3 regions of the Pseudoalteromonas sp. KAN5 genome follow, and region 2 is predicted to be linked to each of the others. Evidence: predicted binding sites of a transcription regulator. Region 2 holds the regulator's gene; each other region holds the start of a gene.
What was found. The regulator sigma-54, encoded in region 2, starts transcription at its own class of promoters, with help from an activator protein. The targets are predictions, from matches to a motif close to GTTGGCACGNNNNTNGNNT.

Region 1: a site for sigma-54 is predicted at 6,475-6,493, ahead of fliS (flagellar export chaperone FliS). Genes of this name have one in related genera too.
Region 3: a site for sigma-54 is predicted at 8,465-8,483, ahead of dps (DNA starvation/stationary phase protection protein Dps). Genes of this name have one in related genera too.

The regions. Positions count from the first base shown of each region.
Region 1 covers NZ_AP025589.1:2,116,977-2,127,966, reverse strand. The annotation lists gene KAN5_RS09595 (flagellin) at 248-1,636, shown strand; gene KAN5_RS09590 (flagellin) at 2,167-3,552, shown strand; gene KAN5_RS09585 (flagellar protein FlaG) at 3,681-4,091, shown strand; gene fliD (flagellar filament capping protein FliD) at 4,134-5,570, shown strand; gene KAN5_RS09575 (hypothetical protein) at 5,717-6,004, opposite strand; gene fliS (flagellar export chaperone FliS) at 6,011-6,421, opposite strand; gene KAN5_RS09565 (sigma-54 dependent transcriptional regulator) at 6,782-8,218, shown strand; gene KAN5_RS09560 (DNA-3-methyladenine glycosylase I) at 8,258-8,845, opposite strand; gene KAN5_RS09555 (ATP-binding protein) at 8,985-10,094, shown strand; gene KAN5_RS09550 (sigma-54 dependent transcriptional regulator) at 10,091-10,990, shown strand, end outside.
Region 2 covers NZ_AP025589.1:3,705,307-3,716,296, forward strand. The annotation lists gene KAN5_RS16455 (BON domain-containing protein) at 307-870, shown strand; gene KAN5_RS16460 (YqaE/Pmp3 family membrane protein) at 924-1,082, shown strand; gene mgtE (magnesium transporter) at 1,949-3,307, opposite strand; gene KAN5_RS16470 (HPr family phosphocarrier protein) at 3,425-3,697, opposite strand; gene rapZ (RNase adapter RapZ) at 3,725-4,567, opposite strand; gene ptsN (PTS IIA-like nitrogen regulatory protein PtsN) at 4,745-5,197, opposite strand; gene hpf (ribosome hibernation promoting factor) at 5,202-5,489, opposite strand; gene KAN5_RS16490 (RNA polymerase factor sigma-54) at 5,518-7,014, opposite strand; gene lptB (LPS export ABC transporter ATP-binding protein) at 7,081-7,806, opposite strand; gene lptA (lipopolysaccharide transport periplasmic protein LptA) at 7,803-8,336, opposite strand; gene lptC (LPS export ABC transporter periplasmic protein LptC) at 8,326-8,880, opposite strand; gene kdsC (3-deoxy-manno-octulosonate-8-phosphatase KdsC) at 8,877-9,428, opposite strand; gene KAN5_RS16515 (KpsF/GutQ family sugar-phosphate isomerase) at 9,428-10,399, opposite strand; gene KAN5_RS16520 (calcium/sodium antiporter) at 10,424-10,990, opposite strand, start outside.
Region 3 covers NZ_AP025589.1:376,476-387,465, reverse strand. The annotation lists gene KAN5_RS01695 (hypothetical protein) at 1-962, opposite strand, end outside; gene KAN5_RS01690 (TonB-dependent receptor) at 1,092-3,317, opposite strand; gene KAN5_RS01685 (DUF4920 domain-containing protein) at 3,484-3,948, shown strand; gene KAN5_RS01680 (PepSY-associated TM helix domain-containing protein) at 3,941-4,507, shown strand; gene KAN5_RS01675 (alkaline phosphatase PhoX) at 4,551-5,918, opposite strand; gene KAN5_RS01670 (GGDEF domain-containing protein) at 6,207-7,367, shown strand; gene KAN5_RS01665 (alpha/beta hydrolase) at 7,411-8,334, shown strand; gene dps (DNA starvation/stationary phase protection protein Dps) at 8,550-9,062, shown strand; gene KAN5_RS01655 (efflux RND transporter permease subunit) at 9,117-10,990, opposite strand, start outside.

The DNA of each region.
Region 1 (10,990 bases), 1.6 Mb from region 2:
GCTAGAGGTTTTTGTTTTATCCTAGGGTAATAACTTGCCCCACTCACCAGATAAACAAGCGGCAAAAAATTGTCGCTTTTTTATTTTTTAGTTTAAAAAATACTTCCAAATAAAATTTATTAAATATAAACAGTTGGTTATGTGTTTTTTAAAGTTGGCACAACAACTGCATTGTTAAAACCATCTAGTAGTGGTTCCTGCAAAGGCATTTTGAACCACGCCCTGTTTAAAACTTGGAGATGGTAAAATGGCATTAACAGTCAATACTAATGTGTCGTCACTCAACGCACAACGCAACTTAAATAAATCAAGCCAAGGCTTATCTACCTCAATGGAGCGCCTAGCGTCAGGTATGCGGATTAATAGCGCTAAAGATGATGCCGCCGGCCTACAAATTTCAAACCGCTTAACCTCACAGATAAATGGTTTAGCAGTAGCACAGCGTAACGCCAATGATGGCATTTCAATGGCGCAGACAGCTGAAGGCGCAATGCAAGAATCAACAAATATTTTGCAACGCATGCGAGAGCTAGCACTACAATCGGCTAATGGATCAAATTCAGCTGAAGACAGAGAGTCACTCCAAAAGGAAGTGTCAGCACTTCAAACTGAGTTAACACGTATTGCAGAAACCACCTCATTCGGTGGTCAGCAGTTATTAGATGGTACATTTGGCACTAAATCTTTTCAAGTTGGTGCAAACGCAAACGAAACCATTAATGTATCCCTAGGAAATATATCAGCTGATAACTTGGGACAACATGCAATTAAAGGTGGTGGTACTGTATTTGATAATACAGTTGGAGCTGCAACAGCTACTACCTACTCTGAATCTACCGTAGCTTCAAATGCAGTGGTTTTATCTGGACCGAATGGTAATACCACAGTTGATTTGAGTGCAATGAACGCTCAGGAAGCTGCTGATGCTATTAATACGGCAGCAGTTGGTATAAAAGCTCAGACTTCTGTTAATGCAACAATTACGGGTTTAACTTCTGCGGATACTGGCACATTAAGTGTTGGTGATAAAGAGTTTGATTTGTCAGGATATAATGGTAGTCTGTCAGATTTAGCTTCAGACCTTGGTAAGGCAGGTATAAATGCAACTTATGACGCTGATGCTGGTAGTATTTTAATCGAAGAAACAGATGTTGCAGGTGTGTTGCTAGTTGGTGATGCTGCAAGCACGGCAAGCTTAAATGGTTCTGTCGGTGATGCTACTGGTGTTGTTGTTGACTCACAGGTAAACCTTACTTCAACAGATAAGTTTACTGTGGGGGGATCGGGTGAGATTGCAACTGTAGGAAGCTCTACCCTTGACAATGTTGCTGATATAGATATAAGAACAGCTGTTGGGGCGCAAAGCTCAATTTCTGTAATAGATGCAGCTTTGGCAAGTATAGATGAAGATAGAGCCGACTTGGGTGCAGCTCAAAACCGTTTTGGGCACACCATTAGTAACCTTGCAAACATCTCTGAAAATGTGTCTGCATCACGTAGCCGAATCCAAGATACTGACTTTGCAACCGAAACAGCTGCCATGACGAAAAACCAAATCTTACAACAAGCAGGTACCTCAATCTTGTCGCAAGCAAACCAAATACCACAAGCCGCAATTAGCTTGTTAGGTGGTTAGTTAAAGTTATAGCTTTATATATAAAAAAGCGCACAGGTTGCGCTTTTTTATCGCGTAACAATAAAGCATGTAGGCGGCAATTTACTTAACGCTCTTGTATCTCAAATTTCTTATTTCTCGGTGCAGCGCGCAGCGCCTCTTGCTCCTCTGTGGTAATTAATGTCTAAATCAATTTCACCACCGAGATGCGCAGAGTTACACAGAGAAAACCAAAATAAAAAGCTGAAATAAGTGTGAATGTTTAATGAAAAGCGTGATATAAAATCTTGCTTACGGTGCTGTGTTTGCCACTGTAATGTAGTAATCAAACGGTTTTAGCCAAAAATTATAAAATAGATAAAAATAAAAGGTGTTTAAAATTAGTGCTTTAAGTTTAATTCTGCAAATAAAGTCCACTTTTTTTAAAAAAAGCCTAAAGATAAATTCTCACCTGCCGTTAACTTAATCAGTACAGAGCTTGAACATACAATTGTGACAGTTCTTGGTTAAATCAAAACAGCAACATTACGAAAGTAATCAGGAGTTTTATCATGGCTTTATCAGTAAATACAAATGTATCTTCATTAAATGCTCAGCGTAACTTGAACAAATCAAGTCAAGGCTTAGCAACATCTATGGAGCGTTTAGCTTCAGGTATGCGTATCAACAGCGCGAAAGATGATGCCGCTGGCCTACAAATTTCAAACCGTTTAACTTCTCAAGTTAATGGTTTAGCAGTAGCACAGCGTAACGCCAATGATGGCATTTCAATGGCACAAACTGCTGAAGGTGCGATGCAAGAGTCGACCAGTATTTTGCAGCGTATGCGTGAACTTGCACTACAATCGGCTAATGGATCAAATTCAGCTGAAGACAGAGAGTCACTCCAAAAGGAAGTGTCAGCACTTCAAACTGAGTTAACACGTATTGCAGAAACCACCTCATTCGGTGGTCAGCAGTTATTAGATGGTACATTTGGCACTAAATCTTTTCAAGTTGGTGCAAACGCAAACGAAACCATTAATGTATCCCTAGGAAATATATCAGCTGATAACTTGGGACAACATGCAATTAAAGGTGGTGGTACTGTATTTGATAATACAGTTGGAGCTGCAACAGCTACTACCTACTCTGAATCTACCGTAGCTTCAAATGCAGTGGTTTTATCTGGACCGAATGGTAATACCACAGTTGATTTGAGTGCAATGAACGCTCAGGAAGCTGCTGATGCTATTAATACGGCAGCAGTTGGTATAAAAGCTCAGACTTCTGTTAATGCAACAATTACGGGTTTAACTTCTGCGGATACTGGCACATTAAGTGTTGGTGATAAAGAGTTTGATTTGTCAGGATATAATGGTAGTCTGTCAGATTTAGCTTCAGACCTTGGTAAGGCAGGTATAAATGCAACTTATGACGCTGATGCTGGTAGTATTTTAATCGAAGAAACAGATGTTGCAGGTGTGTTGCTAGTTGGTGATGCTGCAAGCACGGCAAGCTTAAATGGTTCTGTCGGTGATGCTACTGGTGTTGTTGTTGACTCACAGGTAAACCTTACTTCAACAGATAAGTTTACTGTGGGGGGATCGGGTGAGATTGCAACTGTAGGTAATTCAACATTAGATGATGTAGCAAAAATTGATTTAAAGACAGCTGTAGGCTCTCAAGATGCGTTAGCAGTTATAGATGCTGCGCTGGCTGATATAGATGCGCAACGCGCGGATTTAGGTGCGGTGCAAAACCGTTTTGGTCATACAATCAGTAATCTTGCAAATATCTCTGAAAACGTATCTGCATCACGTAGTCGTATACAAGATACTGATTTTGCTAGCGAAACAGCGCAAATGACGAAAAACCAAATCTTGCAACAAGCGGGTACGTCAATCTTGTCGCAAGCGAATCAGTTACCACAAGCAGCACTTAGCTTAATTGGCTAATAGCGCTTAGGTTAATGATTAGCTAGACTAATGATTAAGTCAGCATTAGTTAAATAATGAAAAGGAGGTTGGCTTAGGCTAATCTCCTTTTGTTGTATTAGCTAGAAGGTAAAAATTAAGGATGCGTTATGAGTACAATAACCCAAAGTTCTGATTTTGCGATGGCACCACAAAAAGCTGAAGACAAAATTGCCCTAAGCCCGCAACTTACAGCAACAGCCATTGATGAGCCTAACAAAACGAATAACAGCTTAACTGAGCGTCCCAAATCGGCGGATAATAATTTGCAAGAGCAAATGACTAATAAACAGCTTAACCATGAGCAACTGGAGAAAGTGGCGCAACAATTGCAGGATTTTATGGGCGAAATGAATCGCAGTTTACAGTTTCAAGTAGATGAAGAGTCAGGCCGAGATGTCATCAAAGTGATTGATAAAACAAATGGTGAGTTAATTAAGCAGTATCCGTCAGAAGAAGTACTGAGTTTAGTTGCAAAACTGTCTGAAACGGCAGGTATGTTAATTGATCAAACTGTTTAAGTGTCTATTTTTGAGTTAGATGTGTAATTAAGAAGGTGTAATATGGCTATTTCATTTAATGGTTTAGGTTCTGGTTTAGCAGTATCAGATATTGTCGATGCTTTGGTAAATGCAGAAAAAGCACCGTTTACGTCACGTTTAAATACAAAAGAAGCAACACTGACTACAGATATATCTGCGGCAGGGGCGTTAAAATCAGCGCTTGAAAAACTGCAAACTTCGATGGAAGCGCTGGGCGAAGTTGATAATTATCAAAAGCGGTCAGTGTCAGGTAATGACGATTTTATATCGCTTACATCTAATAAAGACGCACAGCCAGGTAGTTATAATGTAAAAGTGGATGCCTTAGCACAGGCACATAAATTATCCTCTGCGGCATTCGCTGCAGATGAAGCCATAGGCGGCGGGGTTATTACCATTGGCTCTGGCGAAAATAGTTTTTCTACAGTGTTATCTCCAACTAATACATTGGAAGATTTAAGAGACCAAATTAATAACGGCCCATTTACAGGTTCAGACTCCAATGATTCTGTTGTAGCAACGATAGTAACCAGTGATGCCGGGCAGCACTTAGTGTTGACCAGTAAAGAAACCGGTGAAGATAACGCGATTACAATAACCGTACAAGATAGCGATGGTAATAATACTGACGGAGGTGGTCTTTCTCGATTAGCTTATGACGTGTCTGATGCAGACCCTGCCAATCATATTACGAATGTAACTGAAGTTAATGCAGCGCAAAACGCACAAATAACTATTGATGGCACCTTAACAGTAACAAGCAATACCAATGAATTCACTAATGTGATTGATGGTGTTGATATCACTGCGAAAAAAATTCATAGCGACGATGATGATCAAAGTAACCTGACAGTCAAAGAAAATAATAGCAATATTAAAGCAGGCTTAAATAGTTTTATCGAGAGCTATAACGAATTATTAACGTTAAGTAATAATCTTGGTAAGTCGGGTGAAAGTGGAGCCGGGGTTATGGCTGGTGACTCTATGCTACGCGGTGTTATGTCAAAACTTCGCCAGCAATTGACCAACGAAGTCGGCTTAAGTGATGGCAGTGCATTATCGTTGTCGCAACTCGGTGTAGAAGCTGATCGTTATGGTAAATTAACCTTAGATTCTGAACGCTTAGATGAGAAAATTGAAAGCAATGTAGATTTAGTGCAGGAATTCTTTTTAGGTGAAAATGATGATGACGGTTTTGCACAATCATTTGATGAACTAATGAGTTTTTATACTGATAGCGATGGAGTAGTACAAAATCGTATCGATAGTAAACAAAATCAATTGAATAGTATTGATGATGAAAGAATTGATTTTGCTCGTAAAATGGAGTCATTAGAGTCACGTTTATATGCGCAGTATAACAGTATGGATTTACTTGTAGCCCAATTAAACTCAACGAGCAGTTATGTTCAAGCGCAACTAGAGAATATGCCTGGAGTAGTAAGACAGTCTAAGTAATATAGCTATTAGCTTTAAATATGAAAAAAGAAGGGGAAACTCTTCTTTTTTCATTTTAGCCTTTGAGTGAAAATTACGATGTAACATTGTAGCTACGAAGATCTATATAGCGTAGGCAGGAATTTATCTTGCGAAAAATGTAATTTTTATGGCTTTGTTGATTTGTATTTAGAAATTGCTTGTTTGGATTTGCGCTGTTCAAGTAAGCTTTTTTGAACCTCATTACGAGCGCTTTCTGCTGATTTTGTAATATCAGCAATATGTTTTTGAACACTCTTAAGCTGAGTTTGACTCGGTGGTGAGTCACTTTCACACCATTGAATTAAATACTCATTAAGTTGTGCGTGTAATGTATTTGCTTTTTCAGCATCACCTTCACTCACTTTATTGTTAAGTAAAGTGAGTATATCAAGGAGTTGTCGCTCATAATCCATTAGTGCTTATTCTTGTGCTTGGCTTTTAATACGCTCTTCTAGCGGGATTGCATCCCAACCTTCCTTTACTTCTTTTACGATATTAATTACTTCGTTGATGGCATCAATATCATTATTGACATTAGCTTCAACAAGTTTACGCTGGCAATAATCATAAAGCGACAGTAAGTTATTAGAAATGCTAGGATCTTGTTCTACTTCAAAGTTTAAAGCATCCTGCAAGGCACCAAATAAAAGGATACAGCTAGAAATATTTTCGCCTTTCTTTTCAATCTCTTTGCGCTCGATAAATCCTTTCGTTGCAGCTAAACGACCTAAAATATTACTAAATATCAGGTTGATTTGTTCATAAGGAGTCATTTCGTTTATGTTGCTAACACTAACTTGACTGTATTTTTTGACAGATATATGGGCCATGAGTAAATCCTAAATTTAGTTAAATATTGCTTAAAAAATCACTATGTTAAACAAAGCAATAATAATGCCAAATGCAATGGTTGATTGTATGTTATCGGCAAACCTATATAAAACTAAAGTATCTATTGTGATTAGTTATAGCAAACACTGTGAAATTAGTAAAAACAGAAAATAGGCAGTTCTTAGCGGCTACTATTTTTAATCGTTAGTTTGTTAATTCTTAAGTATTACTTATAATTAGCAATGCGTCTGTTTTTTGGCATCTATGTCAAAAAACTGCCGCTTTGTGCTTGCATCCCTGTCAAACTCGCTTACAATTTAACTCATTAATGGCTGGTGGTAACTGTGGTTCGCTAAATAATGATCTTGATTTTAGATAATAATAATAACCGTGCGATTGGTTTACATGCTGCGTTGACTTTTATTGGTGAAGCCGTTCAGCTTGTGGATGACGCCAGTATTGAGCAAGAATGTAATAAGTACCAAAAGCAATCATGCATTGTCATCCTTGGCGCATTGCAACAATTAGATCATGAAAACGTGATCAAACGTCATCCCACGATCCCATTTTTGTTAATTGGCGAAACACTGAAACCGCTGTTAAGTATCGCTAATGTTGTTGGCTTGATCTGTGAGCCATTTAATCATGATGTAACCACTCAGCTGCTACATGATTGCCAACAATACCAACGTATGCTGCCAAATGAACATAAGCATCATAAACCGCATAAAACCTTTGACGGCCTTGTTGGTGAAACAGAAGCGGTTAAAGATGTACGCTTTTTGATTGAGCAAGTGGCGAAAACCGATGCGAACGTCTTAATTTTAGGTGAATCAGGCACAGGTAAAGAAGTGGTTGCCCGCAATGTGCATTTACTTTCTAAACGAAACGCTGGGCCGTTTGTGCCTGTTAACTGCGGTGCTATTCCTGCCGAGCTGTTAGAAAGTGAATTGTTTGGCCATGAAAAAGGTGCGTTTACGGGCGCTATTTCTGCCCGTAAAGGGCGTTTTGAACTAGCCCAAGGTGGCACGCTGTTTTTAGATGAAATTGGTGACATGCCACTGCAAATGCAAGTGAAGTTGTTGCGTGTATTGCAAGAGCGCAGCTATGAGCGGGTTGGCGGTACCAAAGCAATTCAGGCTGATGTGCGGGTGATTGCAGCGACGCACCGCGATCTTGAACAGATGATAGAGCAGGGCAGTTTCCGCGAGGATTTGTATTATCGCCTTAATGTGTTTCCAATTGAAAATCCGTCTCTTGCACAGCGTGTAGATGACATTCCACTTTTATTAAAAGAGTTAATGCGTCGCATAAGCGAGCAAAGTGGTTCAACAGCTAAATTCACAGAGCGCGCTATTGATAGTCTTAAAGAGCATACGTGGCCGGGTAATATTCGTGAGTTAGCTAATCTGGTTGAGCGCATGGTGATCATGTTGCCAGATAAAGTCGTGGATATTCCTGATCTACCCGCTAAATACCGCTATATTGAAGTGGATGCTTATGAGCCTGAATATCCAGAGGAGTTGATGGAGCGTGATGCATTTAATGATATTTTTAGCTCGGGATTTAGTGATTATGATGATGAGCCCGAAGTTGAGATAGGCGCGCCTGACTCAGGGTTATTACCTGATGAAGGCATTGAATTAAAAGAATACTTAGCAGAACTTGAAATAAGCCTAATTACTCAGGCCTTAGAACGCTATGATTATGTGGTTGCCCGTGCCGCCGAAATACTCGGTGTGCGCCGCACAACCCTAGTTGAAAAAATGAAAAAATATAACCTATCGCGAGATTAATTCGCGGTAGGTTAAAATATTTCACCTTTCACCTAATGCCTAATATTTCTCAATAATTTCTTGTTTCCTAAAACAATCATTACTGTGATCGTTAACCATGCCACAGGCCTGCATATGAGCGTAAACTGTGGTGGGGCCTAAAAATTTAAAGCCTCGTTTTTTTAAGTCTTTGGCAAACGCGGTGGATGCCTCGGTAATTGCAGGGTAGTCACTGAGTTTATCTAACTCATTCACTAATGGCTTACCGCCAACAAATTGCCATTGATAGTGACTAAAGCTGCCAAATTCTTGCTGAACTTCTATAAAACGCTTTGCGTTATTAATAGTGGCAGCAATTTTTAAGCGATTTCGTATTATGCTTTCATCCAGCATTAATCGTTCAACATCCTGCTCATTCATTTGCGCTACTTTTTCTACATCAAAATTAAAAAAAGCTCGGCGATAACCGTCTCGCTTTTTTAAAATGGTATACCAACTTAACCCTGCTTGTGCTGATTCAAGGGTAATGAACTCGAATAATGTTTGGTCATCATAAACAGGTACTCCCCATTCATCATCGTGGTAGGCAACATAATCATCTTTGCTGGTATCGAGCCAAGGGCAACGGCACAGTTTTGTTGAACTCATAGCTTATCCTTATTCTAAAAGTGTTGTTCGTCATTTTTCTGTCGCGCTATTTTAACGCTAACCATTTGAAATTAATTGATATAAATATTGGTACAATTTGTGCATTTAGCTAGTTAGATCCTGTAAACGAGAATGCATTATGGCTTTAGCTAATGTCTTAAAACCACAATTTATCACAGCTACTCAATATAACCCATGCTTACTGCAAGAAGAGTATATTGGTGAGCTAAGTGAATTACGCCAGCAAGCGAGTTGGTTAAGTCATTTAGTCGATACCATGCCTGCCGGGGTGGTTGTGCTCGATGCGCGCGGTATGATCGCTAAAGCCAACCAAATAGCAATAGATATGCTAGGTGAGCCACTGGAGGGGGAAAAGTGGTTTAATGTGATCCAACGCTCGTTTCGTCCCCAACAAGATGATGGTCATGAGGTTTCACTTAAAGATGGCCGTCTCATCAAGCTAGAAATCACAGCATTGGCGCCAGAGCCAGGTCAGCTCATTTTAATGACTGACTTGACTGAAACACGCCGTTTACAAAAGCGAGTTGCGCATATGCAGCGCTTGAGCGCGCTTGGAAAGATGGTAGCATCGCTAGCGCATCAAGTACGCACACCGCTTTCTGCCGCTATGTTATATGCAGCCAATTTGGGTTCTAAACGTTTACCAGAGAGTTCCAGAGGCAATTTTCATACGAAATTGATGTCTCGCTTAAAAGATCTTGAAACCCAAGTTAACGATATGCTGTTGTTTGCTAAAAGTGGCGATCAACAAGTGGTAGAACGTGTGTCGATGCAACAGTTATTAACTGAAGTAAAAACCGGTGCGGATGCCATGGTTGCACTGAATAATAGTCAACTTGACGTTTGTTTACCGGAACCAGACATCGAAATTATGGGTAATAAAACGGCCCTTGCCAGTGCGATTCAAAACCTTATTCACAACAGCATTCAAGTGATTGGCTCACAAGCTCATGTGCAGTTAAGTGCACAGCGTGATGATAATGTTGAGTTAGTGCGCATCACGGTAAGTGATAATGGTCCAGGTGTTGATTTAAGCCAATCGGATAAGTTATTCGAACCATTCTTTACCACACGAAGCCAAGGTACAGGTTTAGGGCTTGCAGTGGTCAATTCAGTGGCTAATGCACACCAAGGACGTGTTGAAGTAACTAACAACGCCCAAGGGGGAGCAAGCTTCAGCTTACTATTGCCTATTTGTACAGAGCCTAAATCAGTGGAGGCACCATGAATAACACGATTTTAGTTGTCGAAGATGATGCAGGGCTGCGCGAAGCCCTAATTGATACGTTAGAAATGTCAGGTATAGATTGTGTCGCTGCCGATAGCGCAGAGCAAGCTATGATATTACTAAAGAAAGAAGCATTTTCATTGGTTGTCAGTGATGTGCAAATGGGAGCAATGAGTGGCCTTGATTTATTGCGCAGTATTAACTTGAATCACCCTGATTTACCAGTGCTCATGATGACTGCCTATGCCACGATTGATGACGCCGTTGAGGCAATGCGCTTGGGTGCGATTGATTACATGGCTAAACCATTTGCGCCAGAAGTATTGCTTAATATGGTTAGTCGTTATCTACCAGAGCCAGAAAAAGAAACTGATGGTCCGATAGTTGCTGATCCCAGCAGTATTAAGTTACTAGAGCTTGCCAGTCGTGTTGCTAGATCTGATGCCAGTGTCATGGTACTGGGGCCCAGCGGTTCCGGTAAAGAAGTGCTTGCACGATTCATCCATGATAAATCTGAGCGATCAGAACAGCCCTTTGTTGCAATAAACTGCGCAGCTATCCCTGAAAATATGCTTGAGGCTACTTTGTTTGGCTATGAGAAAGGCGCTTTTACTGGTGCAATTCAAGCTTGTCCAGGGAAGTTTGAGCAAGCACAAGGCGGTACTATATTATTAGACGAAATCACTGAAATGGATTTAGGTCTACAAGCTAAGTTATTGCGTGTTTTACAAGAGCGTGAAGTCGAGCGATTGGGTGGGCGTAAAACCATAAAGTTAGATGTGAGAATTTTAGCAACAAGCAACCGTGAGTTAAAAGAAGCGGTCGCGAGTAATCAGTTTAGAGAAGATCTGTATTATCGTTTAAATGTGTTTCCGTTAATGTGGCGACCGCTTTGC
Region 2 (10,990 bases):
GTACTATTACTAAGTTCAACTATAACTAAGCAAGGCTTAGGCCATTATTAATTGCAATAAAAATCAATCTGTTAGATTTTATGAAACTAAAATGGTTCGTTATATTAACGACAGATTAACGAATAATGTTATTAAATAGTTAATTTTGCAACGACCAGAATAAATTACCGAATAGTCGGTAAATTATTACCAAGACAAAACACACTGTTGTCACATTTATTCTGTAACACTCTGATTTTTATTGTTTTAAATGTTGGCCTGATGTTCGCATTAATCATATTGTCTTTAATCAAAAGGAGAAAGATTATGAAAACATTTAACAAATCTATTATTGCAGCGTTAGTTCTTGGTACAACAGCAATGGGTGCTCAAGCAAGTAGCTGGGAAAATGAAAGTAAAGATGCTTGGATTGATGGTAAGGCAGAAACAGTTCTTCTAATGAACACTAACTTAAACAATTTTGACATTAACACTGATGTAAAAAATGGCAAAGTTGTACTCACTGGTAAAGTTGAAAGTGAGCTTGATAAAGAGCTAGCCGAAGAGCTTGTATTAAGCCTTGATGGCGTAACTGATGTTGATAACGAATTAACGGTTGTTAAAAATGTCGAAGCCAAAAACAAGAAAATGAAATCTGATAGCACTGAAAGTGACTTAACTGACGCTAAAATCAGTACTGTTATCACAACTCGTTTCTTGTTCAACTCTGAAGTAGGTGGTACTGATATCGACGTTGATACCGATAAAGGTGTAGTTACACTCAAAGGTACTGTTGAATCTGAAGCTGAAAAACAGCTTGCGGTGAAAATTGCCAAAAATGCTGAAGATGTTCGTGATGTGATTGATGAGTTAACAATCGTCGCTGAATAATCTATAAGTCAAGAATGCCCAGCTAGGCTGGGCTTTCTTATGGAGTAAACAATATGGACTTAATTCGTATTATATTTTCAGTATTGATCCCGCCACTGGGTGTTTTTTTACAAGTGGGCTTAGGGATACAGTTTTGGATTAATATTTTGTTAACATTGCTGGGGTATATTCCAGGCTTAATTCATGCAATTTATATAATTGCTAGGCGTTAAGCGCGCAATGTTCAATAAAACAAGGATGGGCAGCCTTATGGCAAGGAGAAATATTATGGACAACATATTAAGGAAAAACCAACAAGGAAGAACAGTCAGTGTTACGCCACTGTGGACGGCACAGCAATGGAAGCAGTTAATGGATAAGGCAACAAGGAGTGAAGCCAAAGCAACAAGGAGCGGGCTTTAAATTATAAGGAATTTACTAGGATGTTAAATACCGAAAAATTATAAGTGCATGCTACTTTTAAACGCAGAGCATGCACTTATAACCTTCCCATAGAATATCTCAAAACTAAATTAGTATCATATAAGCTATAAGCGGTCGGCTTTAGCCACTAAAGGTGTAAGGTAAAAGTTATTAAAAGGCGCTAGGCTTTAGGGAAGTGACTAGGGGCTAGGATTCGTAGCCCGCAGCCGTTACCCGCTGCTTTTTCTCTGTGTAGCGAAGCGCCTCGCTGCTCTTTGTGGTAAAAATTGTTTGTAGGCTCGGGTATCCCGAGAGAAAGATTTAAGTGATTTATTCACAAAGAGGTTAAGAGGCGCTGCGCTTAAGAGAAAGATATAAATGGGTATGTCTTCTCATTTACTCTCATTGTCTTCTCTTTGTGTAAAAAGTGGTTTTTGTCGGAGCTGGCTTTAGCCGCGAAGGTGTAAAGTAAAAGGTGCTAGGATGCGTAGCCCGTGACTTTTATTTTCGGTGGTGAGTATAAACCTGCGCGAGGTAAGCTCGCGGCTACAGGTTTGCACCGATGTTTGGGTTTATTGTAGGCGCGGCTTTATGCCGCGCTTAAAAGGCGCTAGGTTCTAGGGAAGCGACTAGATACTAGGGCCTAAAACCTAGCTTCTAGAACCTCTATTCCTATCTAGACTAACAACCAAGTTGCGGTGCCGAGAAAGGCAAAAATGCCTACAATATCAGTTACAGTAGTCAACACTACACTACCAGCTAGTGCAGGGTCTATTTTCATTTTCTTTAACAGTAGTGGGATACTTGCGCCGGCGACGCCTGCTGCGACTAAATTCATAAACATGGCAAAGGCGAGTACGCCGCCGAGTTTAAAGTCCCACTGCCATAGTGCGACTACACCTGCTATTAAAATTGACCATACCATGCCGTTTATAGCGCCGATCGCGAGCTCTTTCATTAGTAAAAAGCGTTGGTTAGTTTGGTTAATATGACCTACAGCGATACCACGGATCACTAGAGTAAGTGTTTGGCTACCAGCTACGCCACCCATTGAGGGCACAATCCCGTTGAGTACAGCTAGGATCGGTAGAATCGCTAAGGTGTTTTCAAAGAAGCTTGCTACAATTGCAGCGAGCAACGCGGTTAATAAGTTAACGCCAAGCCATACTGAGCGCTTTTTCGAACTTTTTAATACTGGGGCGAAGGTATCTTCTTCGTCGTCAAGACCCGCTAAGCTCAATAAGCTGTGCTCTGCATCTTCACGGATAACGTCAACGATATCATCGATGGTGATCCGGCCCAGCAGGTGGTCGTTATCATCAACAACAGGTGCAGATATCCAGTTATGGCGTTCGAACAATTGGGCTACTTCACTTTCATCCATGGAAATAGGGATTGATTCACAATCTTCGTCCATTAATTCGCGAATAACTTTATCCGGCGAGTTGGTGAGTAGCGTGGTGAGCGACATTGCGCCTAAAAAGCAGTTGTGTTTATCAACCACATAAAGGTCATCAGTGCCTTCAGGCAGTTCGCCACGTAAGCGTAAGTAGCGCAGTACCACGTCAATAGTGACATCGGGACGAATAGTGACCGTATCGGTATTCATCAATGCGCCAGCTGAGCGCTCTTGATAGGAAAGCGCTTGAGTTGCCCGCTCACGGTCTTGGCTATCCATGGCGCTGACAACGTCTTGGTAGACTGTGTCAGGTAAGCTACGTAATACTTCCCCTAAGTCATCGTGACTCATGTCTTCGGTCGCCGCAGCAATATGCTCTGGCGCCATTTGGGCAATGATCCCTAGGCGAACATCTTCAGAAAGCTCTTCGAGTACATCACCTTGTACATCTGGATCTACCAGTTGCCAGAGCAAGGTACGAATTTTATGCGGCGATGATTCTAGTAGTAAAGCTGTGTCACAGGGAGCTGTTTTTGCCAACATACGCCTTACTTGAACAAATTGACCACTGTTAAGTGACTTGGTCACTTGCTTTAGTTGTTGTAGTGGGTAATCTTGTTCAAAAGCTTCTGGCATTGGCGTCCTTAAATAATAAATACATTTAATTGGTGGGATGAAACTTTGATAATTACACTGGTTGCGTTGACCAGTAGCTTATTAAGTTTAACGTAATTTTATTGTGCTGACTATGGACTATTCTTGCTCGTTAAAGCGGTGCGCAATCAGCTCTCCAATAGCAGCAAGTGCGAGTTCGGCATCGGGCCCTTCACACACAACTTTAACTTCTTTACCTTGGCTGCTTTCTAATAACATTAGGCCTAGAACACTGTCGCCAGCGGCTTGTTTGTCATCTTGGTGAAGTGTGATACTGGCATCAAACTGCACGGCTAACTGTGCTAATACACTGGCTGCGCGGGCATGTAATCCAAGTTTGTTTTTTATTAAAAATGTATCTTCTAAGCGCATCCACATTCCTTACTGTAACAGTGGTTGTTATTCTTGCTCGCGATGGCGAATTTTTACATTGCTGTGGCTCATTGAAAAGCTTTCGCCAATGGTTTGCGCTAAATAAACCGAACGATGTTGGCCACCTGTGCAGCCGATTGCAATGGTTAAATAACTGCGGTTATTACGTTCTAAGTGCGGTAACCAGGTTTGTACAAAGGTTTGGATCTGCCAAGTGAATTTTTGCACAATACTGTGGCTGGCTAAGTAATCTTTAACTGGTTGATCAAGACCTGTCAGTGGCTTTAGCTCAGGCTCCCAATGCGGGTTAGGTAAAAAGCGCGCGTCAAATACATAATCCGCTTCTTTTGGAATACCATGTTTAAAGCCAAACGATTCAAAGGTGATAATTAGCTTTTTATCTTTTTTACCTAAAATCTTTTCGCGAATCGTCTCGGCAAGTTGATGGACACTTAGATCAGTGGTATCTAACATAAAGTCAGCACGTGTTGTTAACACATCAAGTAATACTTTTTCTTGTTTGATGGCTAAATCAAGCGGCAATGAATCTAAAGAAAGTGGATGCAAACGGCGCGTTTCAGAAAAACGTTTGATCAGTGTTTGATCATCACAATCTAAATAAAATAATGTTGGATTGGCAAAGCCGGGTAAGTACTCAAGAATGTCGTTAAATTCTTCTTGTTCTTTGGGTAAGTTACGAACATCAATACTAACAGCAATTTTGTCGTAATTATCAGAGACACTACGAACTAATGAAGGCAGTAAGTTTACAGGGATATTATCGACACAATAATAACCAAGATCTTCAACTACACGCAGGGCAACCGATTTACCTGAGCCAGAGCGCCCACTGATGATGATTAACTCCATGTAAACTCTCCTTCACTTAATAGCAATTTTATTAAAAACATGATCACTCTAGCTGGTTAAATAACTCATTAACGTTATTAAAAATTATGTGTACAGAATAACTACCTGTCATAATTTTTCCTTGTTATTGAACTACTTTGTACCGCCATAATAGATCACTAACGCAAGAGGTATGACTTACGATTGCTCAACAATAACGTGATATAAATCTTGATCTGTTTTCGCGCTACGTAGTTGTTTACAAAAATCTTTGTCGTTAAGTTTATCAGCAATTGTGGCTAACGTCTTTAAATGAAGTTGACTATCACCCTCTGGTACGATGAGAGCGACAAACAGATCCACAGGGCGATTATCAATTGCGTCAAAATTAATAGGCGTTTCGCTCACTAAAATGATTGCTAGTGGATTTTCAATACCACTCATTCGACCATGAGGAATGGCAATGCCACGACCAATACCAGTACTACCTAGTTTTTCTCTAGCGAGTAATGCATCGAGGATTTCTTGTTGTGATAGCTGAGGAAGTTGTTCATGAGCCAATTGGCTGATAAATTCAATGATCCGTTTTTTGCTATTAAAAAGGACCGCAGTTTTACTGCAGTCCTGGCAAATAAGTGAGCTTAATTTCATAGTGTTAGTGTCGAGCGTGCTTCTCTTTGTGTTTGATTACTTGACGGTCGAGCTTGTCGATTAGTCCGTCAATGGCTGCATACATGTCTTGATGTTCAGTTGAAGCAAATAACTCAGCACCACTGACATGGATGGTGGCTTCTGCTTTTTGGCTTAGCTTTTCTACGTCAAGAATAACATGGACATTGTTGATGTGATCAAAATGCCTCTCAAGCTTCGCAAACTTATTGTTTACATAGTCTCTTAATGAATCAGTAATTTCTACGTGACGACCAGTTAAATTTAGTTGCATAAGCATTTTCCTTTTTTGATTTTACGCCTTAAATCAAACTCTTTCTTTGATTTGACGGTGGAATAGCCAGTGACTCGCGGTATTTTGCAATAGTCCGTCTAGCTACTTTGATACCTTGCTCTGCCAATATATCTGCAATTTTACTATCACTCAATGGTTTCGCTGAGTTTTCTGCGCTAATCAGTTTTTTGATTAGTGCGCGAATAGCTGTCGATGAGCATTCGCCGCCATTTTCAGTGCTAACATGGCTTGAGAAAAAATACTTTAACTCAAAAATACCACGCGGGGTATGCATGTATTTTTGGGTAGTTACACGAGAAATTGTTGACTCATGCATCTCTACCATTTCAGCAACGTCATTGAGTACCATAGGTCGCATGGCTTCAGGGCCATGTTCAAAGAAACCTTGCTGCTGTTTTACGATGCAATTGGTTACTTTGAGCAATGTGTCATTGCGACTTTCTAGGCTTTTTATAAACCATTTAGCTTCTTGCAGATGCGAACGAATAAACTGACTATCAGTGCTCGACTTTACTGAGCGCGACATAGCTGCATATTGGCTGTTCACTCTGATTTTTGGCATGCTGTCTGGATTAAGTTCAACCACCCAGCGGCCTTTAATTTTTTTCACTGATACGTCAGGAATAACGTATTCTGACTCTTCTCGTACTATGGTATCCGCAGGCTTTGGATTTAGGCTGTGGATCAGAGTCATCACTTCTTTTAGTTCATCTTCCTTAAGCTTAGTCTTTTTCATCAAAGTGCGATAGTCGCGACTAGCTAATAAATCGATATGATCAGTTAAAATCATTTTTGTCTCATTAATCCAAGGGGTTGCCGGATCAAATTGATTTAGCTGAATACATAAACACTCTTGTAGACTGCGAGCCGCGATGCCTACAGGGTCAAATAATTGGATACGTTTTAAAACCGCTTGTACTTCGTCAAGTTCGATTTCTTCTTCGTTGTTGCCTTGATTTAAGCTCTCTACAATGTCTTCACAGCTAAGCGTTAAAATACCTGAGTCATCAATGGCCTCAACAATTGCAATGGCTATTGCTTCATCTGTAGGGCTAAATGGAGTTAGCTGTAGCTGCCACATTAAATATTCATGCAAGGTTTCTGTTGAGGCGCCTTGATATATAGATTCGTCCTCTGGCATTGGGCCTGCTGAGCTATTTGGTGCAGCGCTCATGTACTCATCCCATGTGACATCCATCGCCATTTCATCACTGAGTGTTTCTTTGGTGAGTGCTTCGCTGCTTTCTTGTTCGTATTCGCTGGGCTTGTCATCTGCTGAGGCGCTAACGGTTAAGTCGTCGTTATCTTGCTTTTGCTCATTCTTGCCCGCCGTGTCGTCTGAATACTCATGCTCTTCTAGCTCTAGTAACGGATTGCTATCTAACGCTTCTTGAATTTCTTGCTGCAGATCCAATGTGCTGAGCTGCAATAAGCGGATAGCTTGTTGCAGTTGCGGTGTCATTGTAAGTTGCTGGCCCATGCGCAGCTGGAGTGATTGCCTCATGTATCTCTAACAATCCTTTTATTGTTGTCATTGTTAAGTTTAGCAGATGCTTAGCCAAGTGTGGCTTTATAGCCTAAATTGCTCACCTAGGTAAACATCGCGAACTGTTTGGTCGGCGAGTACATGCTCAGGTGTGCCTGATGCAATTAACTCCCCATGAGAAACTATGTAGGCTTTTTCACAAACATCAAGAGTTTCTCGTACATTATGGTCGGTGATAAGCACGCCAATACCACGGTTTTTAAGGTGTTCAATAATCTTCTTTATATCTAACACTGAAATTGGATCAACACCAGCAAAAGGCTCATCTAACAAGATAAATTTTGGGTCTGCGGCTAATGCACGGGCAATTTCAACACGACGACGTTCACCGCCAGATAGGGCCATACCTTGGCTGTCGCGAATATGTTGAATGCTAAATTCATCAAGTAAGCTGTCAAGAGCTTCTTCTCTTGCTTGTTTTTTAAGGTCTTTTCGGGTCTCTAAAATAGCCATCAAATTTTGATAAACAGTCAATTTACGAAAAATTGATGACTCTTGCGGTAAGTAACCAATCCCCAAGCGAGCGCGACTATGCATTGGCAGTAAGGTGATGTCGTTGTCATCTATACTGATCTTGCCTTTGTCGCTAGGCACTAAGCCTACAATCATATAAAAGGTTGTGGTTTTACCCGCACCATTTGGGCCCAGTAAGCCAACAATGCTGCCGGCGGTAACTTCTAAGCCTACACTTTTGACAACTTGGCGACCTTTGTAGCTTTTAGCTAAAAATTCAGCTTTTAATGTACTCATGGCTGGCCTTTAGATTTGTCTTTTTTGTTACTTACCGGTACTAAAATAGTGTGCACGCGATCATTTGAGCTTTCGCCTTTTTCGGCGCTGATAAGCTGTTGGTCCATGTCGTAGGTAATGCTTTTAGCATTAATTTTTTGCCCTGCTTGAGTAACCTGCGCATCGCCAATTAAGGTTAAGTAGCGCTTGGCAACGTCGTAACGAACCTCTTTAGCGCTGGCGCTCATAATTGTGCCATCAGCTTGTTTTTCTTCAAAATAAGCTGGACTTCCTGTGGCTACAAGCAGTTGTTTATTGTCGCCTAAGTCTTCACGTTTGTGTACTTCAAGGCGATCAGCTTTAATACGGCGGTTACCATGAATAATTTCAACGTTGTTTTCAAAAATACCGATGTTATCTTTTAACTGGGCAAGTTGTTTGTCTGCACTGATCGATACTTGGTCCGCAGGTGGTAAATTAGTCTCAGCAAAGCTTGCAAAGGCCATGAATAAGCTTGGTATAACAAGCAAGTGAGCAAATTTATTGGTCATAATATATGGTTCGCGTATGGTTAATTAGTTCTACCACTTCGGCTTTTAAGTCGGCATTGAGGCCGCGCCCAGTGATCTTTAAATTTGGCCCAATCAATTCTACAGGTTGTTCAGAGCTCATGGTTTGTAGTTCAATATCAACCTGAATGTTATCTGCATTGATGTGCTCAATCATGGCATTGTTGGTCAGGTTTTTAGCCACCACATTGCCTTCTAAAATTAATTGATGGTTTTCATATAAAGTGGCTTCGTTTGCATTAATTTGCCACGTTTGTTGTTGATTATATAAAGTAAAAATAGGTTGCTCAAAGTAAGTGAAGCCTAACTGTTGATAGAGCTCCATTTTTGCAGCGGTTACTTTGTGGCTAATTTTACCTTGTTCATCAAATGCTGTTTGTTTTAATGCTACGGCAGTGTAATCGGGTTTTGCTATTATATCTTCTTGGTTTTGTGGTGCATTTGTTGGCTGATTAAAATAGGGAAACCACAACCACACCATGCAAGCGACGAACAATACGCATAATATTAAACGCGCACTATTCATGAGCTAGTCCCTTCGCTTGTTAGTGACTTACCATTTTCAAGCATCAATAAATCAGTGAGCTCACGCACTGCACCAAAACCACCTGGTAGCATGGTTGTATAATGCGAGATGCGTTTTATGAGCGGGTGTGCATCATTCACTGCTACAGCAAAACCGACTAATTCCATAACCGGCATATCTGGTCCATCGTCACCTATATAGGCTATTTGCTCATCTGTTAACTGCAATTTATTTTTGAGCTGTTGATAAGCTTGCAACTTGTTTTCTTGACCTTGATAAATATGCGCTACAGTCAGGCTAGTCATTCGTTGCTGAACTATCTGTGAATGACGGCCAGTGATCACTGCCACTTCAAAGCCACTGTTGATTAAGGCTTTAATGCCAAAGCCATCTTTAGTATTAAAGGCTTTGAGTTCTTCACCATGATTACCTAAGTAAATACGGCCATCTGAAAATACACCATCGATGTCGCAAATAAGCAGTTTAACTTTTTGCGCGCGACTACGGGCATCATCACTAAGCGGCTGGTATAAATCAGCAAACTGCATTATAAAACTCCTGCTTTGAGCAAGTCTTGCATGTTGAGTGCACCAATAGGGTGTTGATTATCGTCAATCACAATTAAGCCGTTGATACGCTTATTTTCCATAATATTGAGTGCCTCTGCTGCCAACATATCAGCGCTTGCTGTAGTACAAGAGCGGGTCATTACTTCGCTGATTAAGGTGCTATGAATATCAACCCGCTGCTCTAAAATGCGGCGTAAGTCACCATCAGTAAATAATCCTGCAAGTTGGTTGCTATCATCAACAATGGCGGTCATCCCTAATCCTTTGGCTGACATTTCAATTAATGCATCTTTAATACATTGTTTATCATTAATGATAGGTGTTGCAGTCCCCGTGTGCATAATATCTTTTAAGCATAGCAGTAGGCGTTTACCTAAGCTGCCACCTGGGTGCGATAATGCAAAGTCGTCGGCGGTAAAGCCGCGGGTCTCTAACAAGGCAACGGCCATAGCATCACCCATTGCAAGCATTGCAGTAGTGCTTGCTGTAGGGGCTAGTCCTAATGGGCAGGCTTCTTGACTTACTTTTGTACACACATGGGCATCTGCCCAATTCGCCATTGACGATGCAGGGTTTCCAGTAATGGCAATCATTTTTGCGCCAATTCGTTTGATTACTGGAATGATATTCAGTACTTCGCTGGTTTCACCAGAGTTTGATAACAGCATGACGACATCATCGCGGGTTATCATTCCTAAATCGCCGTGGCTTGCTTCACCGGGATGAACAAAAAACGCAGGTGTACCTGTACTTGCCAATGTTGCTGCAATTTTATTACCGATATGACCTGATTTTCCCATGCCAACAACAATGATCCTGCCATGACATTGATATATCAGCTGGCAAGCTTGATTAAAGTTTTCGTCTAGGTATTGGGCTATCTCAGTTAGTGCTTGGCGCTCGATATCGAGTACCCGCTTACCTTGTTCAATAAAATTTAACTGCGTCATGTGTTGTCCATTTTTTGAGTAGCATTAAGCAACTTGGTTGAAAATATAACCTTGATAGATTAAAAACGCGACCAATAAAAGGCCACCTTCAACGCGGTTTATGCGTCTTGTGCCTCTAAAACTCAAAGACATAGCAATCAATGCTATGGTGGCACCAATCATAATTAATGCATCACGGTTTGCCGCGGATGGATCGATAATTGATGGGTTGATAATACCAGCCAGCGGCAATACCGCTAAGATGTTAAAGATATTAGAGCCGACGATATTACCCAGTGCTAAATCATCTTCTTTTTTCAATACTCCAGCAATACAGGCAGCAAGCTCTGGTAAGCTGGTACCAACGGCAATAATGGTTAAGCCGATAACCAGATCACTTAAGCCGAAGAATTTGGCAATATCAACCGCTGAACCAACTAAGAAGTGCGAGCTAATAGGTAACACAATCATGCCAATAATGAGCCAAAATAACGCTGATTTAGTTGATACGTTATCTGGGACGTCCTCACAGGCTTCGCTGACAAAAGGGTCATCAGCTTGGTTTTTTGCGCGAATAGAAATAACAATTAAACCCGCAATAAAGACAACAAA
Region 3 (10,990 bases), 570 kb from region 2:
TGCGCCGGTACATAAAGCTCTTGGCGCAGTAACTTACGCCCTTGTTTAAGCGCATTGCTATACGAAGGTTGATTGCTCGCATCAATATAACCAAAGAAAAGCTCAAAATCGTGAACATGCTGCTGGTAATAAAGGCGCTGCATCGGTGAGGCTAAACCTTGACCTCTATATTGTTTCGCTATAAAAATATCACTCACCAATAAACCATCAAAGCCCAATTCTTCACTTGCCTCCCCCATCAACATTCCAAAAGGCTCGTCTTTATAAAATGCCATACTGCATAAGCCAGCTTCAATAGACTCCATCAATTCTTCTTTATCGCTGATTGGCACTATGCTTGCCATTGCTGGGTTTTCGGTTAGAAACTTGTTGTACTCCTGCTCATACCAAGGCCAATATTTCTCAAGCTCAAAGGGCAGTAAAGAGATATCCTCTTTTAAATCATCACACACATTAAGCAATGGCGTTTGACTGCCTAACAAAGAATCAACGGCGCGAGCACCTGGTAATGACAGTAATTGCTGCGCTTGTTGTGACTTAGGTGCTGGCCACACACAAATGTATTTAGGCGTGCACCAACAAAACACCTTGCGAATGTAAGTGACAAGTTCTTTTAAAACCGATTCAGTTAATGAATGTTCACTAAAGACTTCAAACATGGTTTCGTCATCATCATTACGGCACACACTGACTATGAATAAACCACCGTCGTCGCCTTCAACAACTTGCGCAAATAAGTCGTCATCAACCACGTCATCACTGATATTACGCCGCTGGCGTAACTCAATAAAGTCATCACTCGTGCAATCGTCATTTAATGCGAGTAAATCCTGAGATTCTTTGTTGATTGCTTTTTCGATATTTAAATCAGTTATATCTGTGAGGTTATAGGTGTTAAGAACCCCAACTCCTAGACGGCGTAAACACACGTCGTCGATTTTATAGAGAGGATAATGGCGCATAATTTCCCTTTACAAGTCTAAGTTAAACCTTATATGGGGACGAAATGAATTTTTATCAAACAACTTATGTTTTTAATCAAAAACAGGCCCATAATTTGGCCTGTTTTATTTATTCAATCATAATAAAGATTAAAACTGATAACTTAGCGACACTTTATAGTTACGACCAAGCTCGGCTGGGTCACTCGCCTCAGTGGCTGGCGCTCTTAAATAACGTTTATCCGTTAAATTATCCACCCCTAACCTCACGATGAAACCTTCTAAACTGCCGGTGGCTTGATATTTGGCATTCAGGTTATAAACAGTGTATGTATCTGTACCATAACCGTATTCTAAGTAGGTATCGCTTAAACGTTTTTGCTCACGGTAATGCAGCATTTGTAAACCTACATTAAACTGCTCGGTGAATTGATAGTTAGTATTCCAAGTAATTTTATCTGCCGGTGCTTCAGCATAAGGCTGCTGCGTGTAATCAATGGTTCCTAAAAAGAAGTTAGGCATTCCTTCAACATCCATATTAATCGTTGAATAACCTACATACATATCGATTGCTTTAAAGGTATATTGTGCTTCGATTTCAATACCATGACTAAATAATTTACCAATATTCTTAGCACTATAATCACGGTGAGTAGCAACAGGTATACCATTAGCAGGTTGTGGCCCTGGCGAACCAAGTTGTTTTTCGCCATCAGCATCGAGGTAATACATAAATGGCACGTTATCGATGTAATTATTGATTTCGTTATCAAAGTAAATGGCTTTAAAGCTTAAGTTATCTGCATAAGGCAGATTTTGCCAACTGAGACCAAAACCCATTTCAAGATTATCTGAGTCTTCTGGTTTAAGATCTGGCTGTGGTTCGCTGTAGCAAATCTTGCCGCCAATATGACAGCGCCATTCATCTTGTTTATAAAGCTCTTGCAGCGAGGGTGCTCTAAATGCTTCAGCGCTTTTTACATAGAGATTAAGGTAGTCAGTTACTTTAAATGTAAGGCCAAGTTCGCTCGATAGCTCATTACCTTCATTGCTATCAAACTGTTCAAAGTGGTCACTTTCACGCTCATACGCATCAAACCTTAAACCTGCGGTAATTAACAAGCGCTCATCAAAGAATGTACTTTGATCAATCAAAGATAATGACCAGTTTTGTGCATCGCTATTGCCGTAATAAGTAGACGCTTGCTGATCCTTCCACTGAGTTTGCTTGAAACTTTCAGTGTCATATTGTAACTCTACGGCAAGTTTATGGTTGATAGCACCTTCAAAGGTCGATAAGTTTGCAAACCGAATACCTTTACGGGCACTTTGCCCTTCACTGTTACTATCGTAATTTATTTTATTGGTTCCACGCTCTATATACCCTTTGGTAATCTCATCGTAAGTTTTTTTAGAATAGAAAGCTTGTACATCTAAATCAACGTAATCGCTTTCACCTTGATAGGTGTATTTAAGCATGCCTTCGAGATAATCATTTTTGTAATCTTCAGCAAGCGTGGGGTATGCAATAGCTAAATCAAGTCGCTGACCATAGGGCTGATCAACCGACTCAGTTTTACTGTAATCTAGCTTAGTTTTAAGGCTATGATGTGAGTTAAAGTACCACGTATTTTTTAGGGTCGCATTTTGTCGTTTTGATTTGTTTTGTATTTTGCTCAGTTGCTGAATTTGTTCGTCATCCGTTGCATCTTCCTTAGCAACAACATCAATATCATCATATTCAACTTGTCCGAGTGATAAAACGGTATCACTAACATCATTTAAATAGAACAGATCAGCATTAAAGTCATTCGCGTCTGAAACCGATTGATGTGTCACCGAAAATCGAGCGCCAAAGCCCTGCTCATCACCTAAATAATCACTTGCATCCTTGGTCACTAAGCGAATACTGCCACCAATAGCACCAGAGCCTACCGTCAGTGAGTCAGCACCACGTAAAACTTGGATTTGTTTTAACTGATCAGGGTTAATACCTAATGAATTAATTTGCGCGATGTTTTGACTACCATCAGAATCAATTTTACGTTTTACATCATCAACTGAGATATAAATACGTTCGCCATATAAGCCGCGAATAGCCGGCTGCCCTGATAAAGGTGTAACACTGCCTGACAGCTCAACCCCTGGGAGGGTCTTAAGTATTTGGTTTAAATCTGCTGCTTGCTGCCTATCTATTTGTTCTGTAGTGAGTACTGATACTGACCCAGCAACATCTTGATTTAAAGCTGTTAGCTTATGACCTAACACTTCAATTTGCTCTATGTCTTGAGCTTTTTTATCAGAGTCAGTCGCTGCGAATGTAGAAAAATTAGAAAGAGCCGCTCCAACACATAGAAAAACATACGAAAATTTCATATCACCACTCCTTAATAAAAATCATTACCATTTAGTTTTGTGGCGATTTTAGGGTCCAAACTCTAAAATTGCAATAACTAATTACTTATGGTTATATAAAAAAGTGGATTATTTATCCGAATCTTATAATTAACTTGGCTAATTTTCTCTAAATACAAAAGGAACTATGATGAATTTTTGCAAAATATTAATTCTGATGATTGCAACTATTGGACTATCTTCAGCTGCAGCCGAACAATTTGGTAAACCTGTCGATAATACTAATCGGTTAAAAATTTCGACTATAATGGCCGCACCAGATAACTATTTAGATCAACCAATTACTATTGAAGGTACCGTTGTTGGTGTATGCGCTAAACGTGGCTGCTGGATGACGATTGCCTCTGATAAGCGTTTTGAAAACCTGCAAATTAAGGTTAATGACGGTGATATGGTATTTCCTATGACAGCAAAAGGAAGTAAAGCAATTGCAACCGGAAAGCTAAATAAAATCCAACTAAACTTAGACCGCACCAAAGCCTTACTAGCGCACAGAGCGCAGCAAGCAGGAAACGAATTTGACGAAAACACGGTGACAGAGCCTATGGCAATTTATCAACTTGTACCTACAGGTGTAGAGATTCTTGAATAAAAGAAAAATAAATTGGTACAAATTAAACCGGAGTTTACATCGTGATATCGGTTATTTTTGCATTGGTTTAGTGATCATTTTTGCTGTATCAGGCATAGCGGTTAATCACAAAGATGACTGGAATCCTAATTACCGTGTCGAGCAAGCTATAGCACCTATATCCACCCAAAACTGGTCACTTGATAATGATGAAAAGCTAATAAGTCAGTTACTTGTAACAAGTCAGATTGATGAAAAAGTGAAAGCCTCTTACTGGGCATCGCCGACGCAATTTAAAGTATTTTTTAAAAATGGCAACAACCTGTTATTAAATCTAAAAGATCAGCAAATAATATATGAGAAAATAACCCCTCGTCATATGTTTCAAGCATTTAACCGCTTGCATCTGAACGAGACGAAAGCATCTTGGATTATATTTTCCGATGCCTTTGCGGCTTTACTGATTTTTTTGGCTTTAAGTGGCTTGTTTATGATTAAAGGCAAACACAGCCCTTGGGGGATGAAATCACTCTGGGTGATCAGCGGTATTGCCCTACCTGCAGTATATATATTTCTATGAGCTGCGATAAAGTGAAGATAAGTATCTTCACTTTATCTTACTATTAACCCTTAAAACTATCCCATGGACCTGTGATGGCCAAGGTTTTCGTTGGTGTAAATACATTTACAAACAGGGTTTTACCATCCGGTGAAAAACATGCTCCCGCTAATTCAGTTTGCGCTTGTAACTTCGCAAAGTTATACACTTCACCTTTGGGTGTTACACCACGTAAATGGTTATCAACCACATCAGTGTATTGATCTTCACAAACAATTAAATGCCCGTTTGGTGCAACGGTTAGGTTATCACCAAAGTTATAAAGCGAACCATCTGTGCTTTCAACAAAAAGTTGAATTTGCCCTGGAGCGGCTTGCTCTTGACTCGTGCCTTCAAACTGCGATGGTACATACTTCATAACTTGGCCAAGTTGCTTTTTACCGCCATTGGTACAACAAAAATACAGTTCATTATTGCCCCAATGAATGCCCTCGCCGCGGGCAAATAATGCAGCGCCATTGGCATAGCCACGTAAGCGTAAGTCATCTTTTGGACTTTCGGGGTTATCTAAATCAATCCACTCAACATCCATATTTTGATGCAATGCCATATTAGCACCAGCCCAATTTCGGGTATCAAATTGTGGTGTGGTTTTAATAACCATAGCTTGCAACCTGCCGCCTTTGTGTAATTTTCCGTACTCATTTGGAATGAAGCGATAAAATAAGCTGTCGCCTTTGTCTTCAGTAAGGTAAACAATACCTGTTTTCGGGTCGATTGCGGCAGCTTCATGGTTAAAGCGCCCCATCGCTTTTAACGGCTCAGGATCCACTAAGCCTTTAGCATTTGCAGGAACTTCAAAAATATAACCGTGATCTTGAGCAAAACCATCGGCTTTAGTTAACGTAGTTTCTTCGCAGGTAAGCCAAGTTCCCCACGGCGTTATACCGCCAGAGCAGTTACGGATAGTACCAATGAGAGATAAGTACTCTTGCTCTTTTTGACCTGTTTTAAGGTTATAAATAATATGGCTGGTGCCGCCTGGCAAAGCGACACCTTGTTTATTAGTATCATAAGCCTGCGGTGTTTTATGCGTTTGCGCGCCAGCATCTGCTTTAGCTAAATCAGTGGGTTTTAGTTCATGATTTCGAACCAAGGCAACCCTGTCATCATCAAGCTCAAAGCACCCCATGCCATCGGCTTTATCAGGCACAAATTGACCGTCAACCATTTTCTCACCGAGCTGAGAAATCACTTTATAACTAAAGCCTGCAGGTAAATCTAAAAGTTTGTTACTATCTGCAATTAAAGGTCCATAAGCAGCAAGATCACTGCCTAAGTCTGTGACTGGCACTTTACCAAATGCACTGCGAGAGAGTCCTACAAACGCAAGCGTTCCCGCACTAAATAAAAACTGCCGACGAGAAACCATGATGTACTCCATAAAATGAAAAATAACTGACAAAATTCAATAGCAAACATCATAAAGCAATATCTCTTACAAGACTGCCGGTACAAAGCATCTTCACAGAAATGTCATATTCAGTCGCGTAATTAAGCTCTCTATTTTAAAGCACTCGTAAGTTTTTTAGCCATTTCGTCATCACAAAGTACAGGAGGCTAATTTAATTTTTAACTACAAATTATTTAACGCCATTAGAATAGCTGTACTATACTAAAAATTAAGCTTTTAAAACAATCAATTAACTAAGAATTTATTATGAATACTGATGTTGATGATCTAAACCCACAAGAAATTTCACGATGGCGCTGTGAGTTTAAGTCGCCTCAACTCGAGCAAGCTTATCTAATCAGAAAGCTGCCACAAGACAAAAAAATATCACAATTTCTAACTATTGTGATTGCTGTTGTTTTGGCGTTAATTTTACTATCAGACGAACTCATAATTAAACCTGAATATTGGCCACAACCAGCACTTACTTGGCGAGTTGGCTTATTGATGTTTAGCCTAGTTGCAACGTTTCTAGTGCCCCTATTTAAATCTGTCAAACAATTTCAAGTATTACTCTTTACCTTTGTTGTTATTTTTTTAGTTAATTTGCAATTAATGGTTTTGATCTATAAAGACTATTATGTTCTTCATTTATTTTTCGATGTGACCATTTTAATTGTAATTTATTTTTCAACCTTGTTTTCATTTAAAGTCTCGTGCGTTATCGGTATATGCTACGCCTTCGTCGGCTCAACAATTATTTTGAATGTAAAAATAATCGACTCTCATACCACAGGAATGGTGATCGTTGCCTATACCGCAGCTAATCTTGTTGGGATAGTCATTTCAAATCAAGAACATAAATTAAGACGAAACCTTTATTTAAAAAAAATTCAATTAAGAGAAATTGCAGAAAAAATGAAATCCTATGCTTTTAGTGATTCCCTCACCAATATTCCAAATAGGCGATCATTTGATGACCGCTTTGAAAGCTACCAAAAAAGTGCTGCCCGCTCACAAAGTAATCTTAAACAAGTGGCTGTCGTAGTTTCCGATATCGATTACTTTAAGCGAGTGAATGATACTTATGGTCATGATGTTGGCGACATAGTATTGGTAAAGTTTTCACAATTTATCGCAGAGTCTATTCGTCCTACCGATGCAGTGTACCGTTTTGGCGGTGAAGAGTTTGTAATAATTTTGCTCGACTGTACTCAGGCACAAGCAAAAAGCAAAATTAATGACCTTATCAAGCAATTAAACGACGACATTTTAAATATTGACGAAATAAACTACCCCATTACGGCCAGTTTTGGTTTAGCCTTTTTGCAGCCAAACGAAACCGCACGAGAAGTCATTGCGAGGGCCGACAAGGTGTTATACCACGCAAAAGAAAATGGCAGAAATCAACTTTGTATAGCTGAATAATCCAGTGAAACTAGTTGATTTTGTTTATTTCTGTGGCAAGTTTGTGTTTGTCATTTTAAAAAAGCCCTATACGTTTGCGCACAGAAGTTGGTACATAGAGATCACATTTCGTGCAGCCAAACTAATAACCACGATGGCTGAAAAAAAACCAATCAATTGGCTACGAGAGCAGGAACTTTTCTTTAGTCATCTATTTATGAAAAAAAGCTTAGAGCCAGTAATACAAATAAATGTAGCCGGTCATATTGTAAAATTAATTAAGCCACCTAATAAAGAGCGACCTAACCGGATGATTATTTACTTTCATGGTGGTGGTTTTATATTAAATGGTGGGCATTTTTACAATAGGTTTAGCAACGAATTAACTCAATATTGTAGTATACCAACAGCATTATTAGATTATAGTTTAGCCCCTGAACATGTTTACCCAAAAGCTCATCATGATTGTGTCGCTATGACTAAAGGTTTGTTTGCACTTTATCCGCAATGCCAGTTTCATTTTATAGGTGACTCAGCAGGCGCTGCTTTACTACTTGCAACCTACCAACAGCTGACTACTCCCGAGCAACAACGCATCCTTAGCTTCACTTTATTGTCGCCTTGGGTTGACCCAAGTAATCAAACTCCGTTGATACAAGACAATGAAGCTTATGATTGTTTAACTCACCATAACTTAAAAGCGTGGCTAGATGCATATTATCCAAAGCCCAAACAAATTGAACTTACCAAACAAATTCAAAATATTATACAACATCCATTGCCTCCCATTTTTATTCAATACGCAGGATGCGAAATAATGGCACAACAAATTGATATGTTTGTAAGTTTCCTTGATGATCACAAAGTGTCCGTGACAGTAGATAAAGCAGCTCATTTATTTCATAACTTTCAAATTATTAGTATGCACACTTATGAAGGTAAGCAAGCCATCAAGAAGATTGTTCGCTTTTTAACTGACTTGCAGTAACCATATTATCAACCTGCACAATTTACATAGTTGTGCAGATTTTTCATAAACCAAATCAACAAGTCCGACCTTAAAAACACAATTTCAAATAAATAAACCCAAAATAACAAACACTTAAAGAAATTGTCAATTAGGCATAACCATTGCTTCGTTTAAAGTATGCCCGCTTAGAATTTACTAAAGCTAAGCGCTTAGTTTTTAATTTAGGAGGAATTATGAGTAATAGTAAAGTCGCTGAATTTACCGCCCCTGGGATGAATAGTGAAGCTGCAGAGCAAGCAATTGCACAACTCGACAACCGTATGGTTGCATTAATTGATTTGCAGCTTACCTTAAAACACATTCACTGGAATGTAGTGGGTCCTAACTTTATTGGTGTACACGAAATGCTCGACCCGCAAGTAGCTGCTGTTCAAGAGATGACAGATACTATCGCAGAACGTATTGCCACATTAGGTGGCGTGCCAGTAGGGACACCTAAATCAATTGTTGATCGCCGCTCTTGGGAAGATTACTCAATTGGTAAAGGATTAGTGAAGGATCACCTTGTTGCTCTTGATAAAGTATACAACGGAGTAAATGGCGACCACCGTAAGGCCCTTGAGAAACTATCTGAGCTTGATCCTGTGTCAGAAGATATGATCATCGCGCAACTTGCTGAGCTTGAGCAATTCCAGTGGTTTGTGCGTGCTCACATTGAATCATCAACCGGTGAATTACAAAGCTAATTATAAAAGTTAATAACGAACCTAGCTCGGTCAGTCCGAGCTAGGTTTATTTTGCTACTGTTTTTTATACACCATTAATAACATCGCTGGCAGCACAGTTAAGCTCACGACTGTAGATACGGCAATACCACACAGCACGATAATCCCCACCCCACGATACAACTCAGAACCTTCACCAGGAATAAATACTAAGGGTGCTAAACCGCACAAGGTTGTCATGGTTGACATAACAATGGGTTTTAAACGCGTTTCAAGTGCGCTAATAACCGCCGGGTAAGCCTCAATACCTGCCGCTAAATTACGACGACTTTGATCAACAATCAGAATTGGGTTATTAACCACAGTGCCTAATAAGATCAAAAAGCCAAGCATAGTGATCATGTCAAACGGTTGATGGAAGCCACCAAATACAGCGCCAAATCCATTGATTAGATTAAGCCCTAATAATCCACCAGCCATTCCTAATGGCACGGTTGCCATAATAAATAATGGCTGGCCCCAATGTTTAAAAATAGCGACTAACAATAAGTAACATAACGCTAGAGCGACAATAAAATTACCACTGAGGGCATCGCGTGTTTTTTCTAATTGATCTGCCGCACCGCCAATACTGATGTTCACTCCTGGGAGCAAGTCACCTTGTTGCTGAAGCTGCGGCAATAGCTGCTCACGCACTAGTTGCTGCGCACGCTCAAGTGCCACATCACGCGGCGGAATAATATAAACGGTTACAGTACGACGACCATCAACTCGGCGTAAACTGTCACTGTCGGCCTTTTCGTTTAGGTTAGCCAGCGCATTTAACGGCAGTAACCCCTGCGAGGTTACTACCGGTGCTTGCTCAAGCCCCTCTAGACTTTGGTTATTACCCGCTTCAGAAAATATAAACACGTCGACCTTATCATCATCTAAAATAAGCTCATCCACATAAGCGCCATCACTTAACGCCGCAACGGTATAACCTAGCTCATCAGCGGTCATGCCCACCTCAGCAAGGCGCTGCCAGCGTGGCTGAATTTCAATTAAAGGCTGATCGAGAGTTAATGAAGAAGGCTCTGAATCCACTTGTGGATTATCAAACACCTCACTGGCCAGTCGGTAAACGGCATCGGCAGCGCGGTATAAATCCACTTGTTCGGTGCCGCTAATATCTAAGGCAACTGCACGCGTGCCGCCATCATTGCTTGAAATAATTGAGCCTCGCGATGAAAACGCCCGCATGCCGGGATAACTTTTAAATTTGGCGGTGATTGCCGCCATCATCGCATCAATATGTTCAGGATTATTAGGTTCACTTAAAAACCAAATATTGCCAACACCAACCGATAATGAATAATATTTCAACGAAGGTAATTCAGTATTACCTTGCTCAAAGTCAGCACTCGGCGCATTTAAATGCTGATTAAAGTAAGTTAGTAATTCATCGCCAATTTTTTGCATGTGGCTCAAGTTATAGCCTGGTGGGGCAATCATCATTGAAAATGCCTTCGGCTCTTCCCCTTCAGGCAAGTATTCAGCTTCTGGCATAAATAACCAAGCACCACCTACCAAGCCTATCACAGCCACAACAACGCATATAATCCGCTGCATTTTTGAGGCTAAGAAGGATGGAATAAACCGTGGTAACCGCATCGTAGAGGTCATAGCGGTATCCGCTTTTGTAGTACACGCAAATCGCGCTGATGCGGCCGGCACCACTAACAAAGCCACTAACATAGAGGCGATAATTGCCCCTGAAATTGCAATAGCAACATCAGAGTACAGTTGCCCCGCTTCTTGCACAATAAACAAAATAGGCGCAAACACCAACACGGTTGTCATCGTTGACGCTAATACAGCAGGCCATACTTCTTGCACCCCTGCAATTGCAGCGTCGAGCTTTGACAGTCCACGTTGCTTAGCTTGTTCAATATTCTCAAGGACTACAA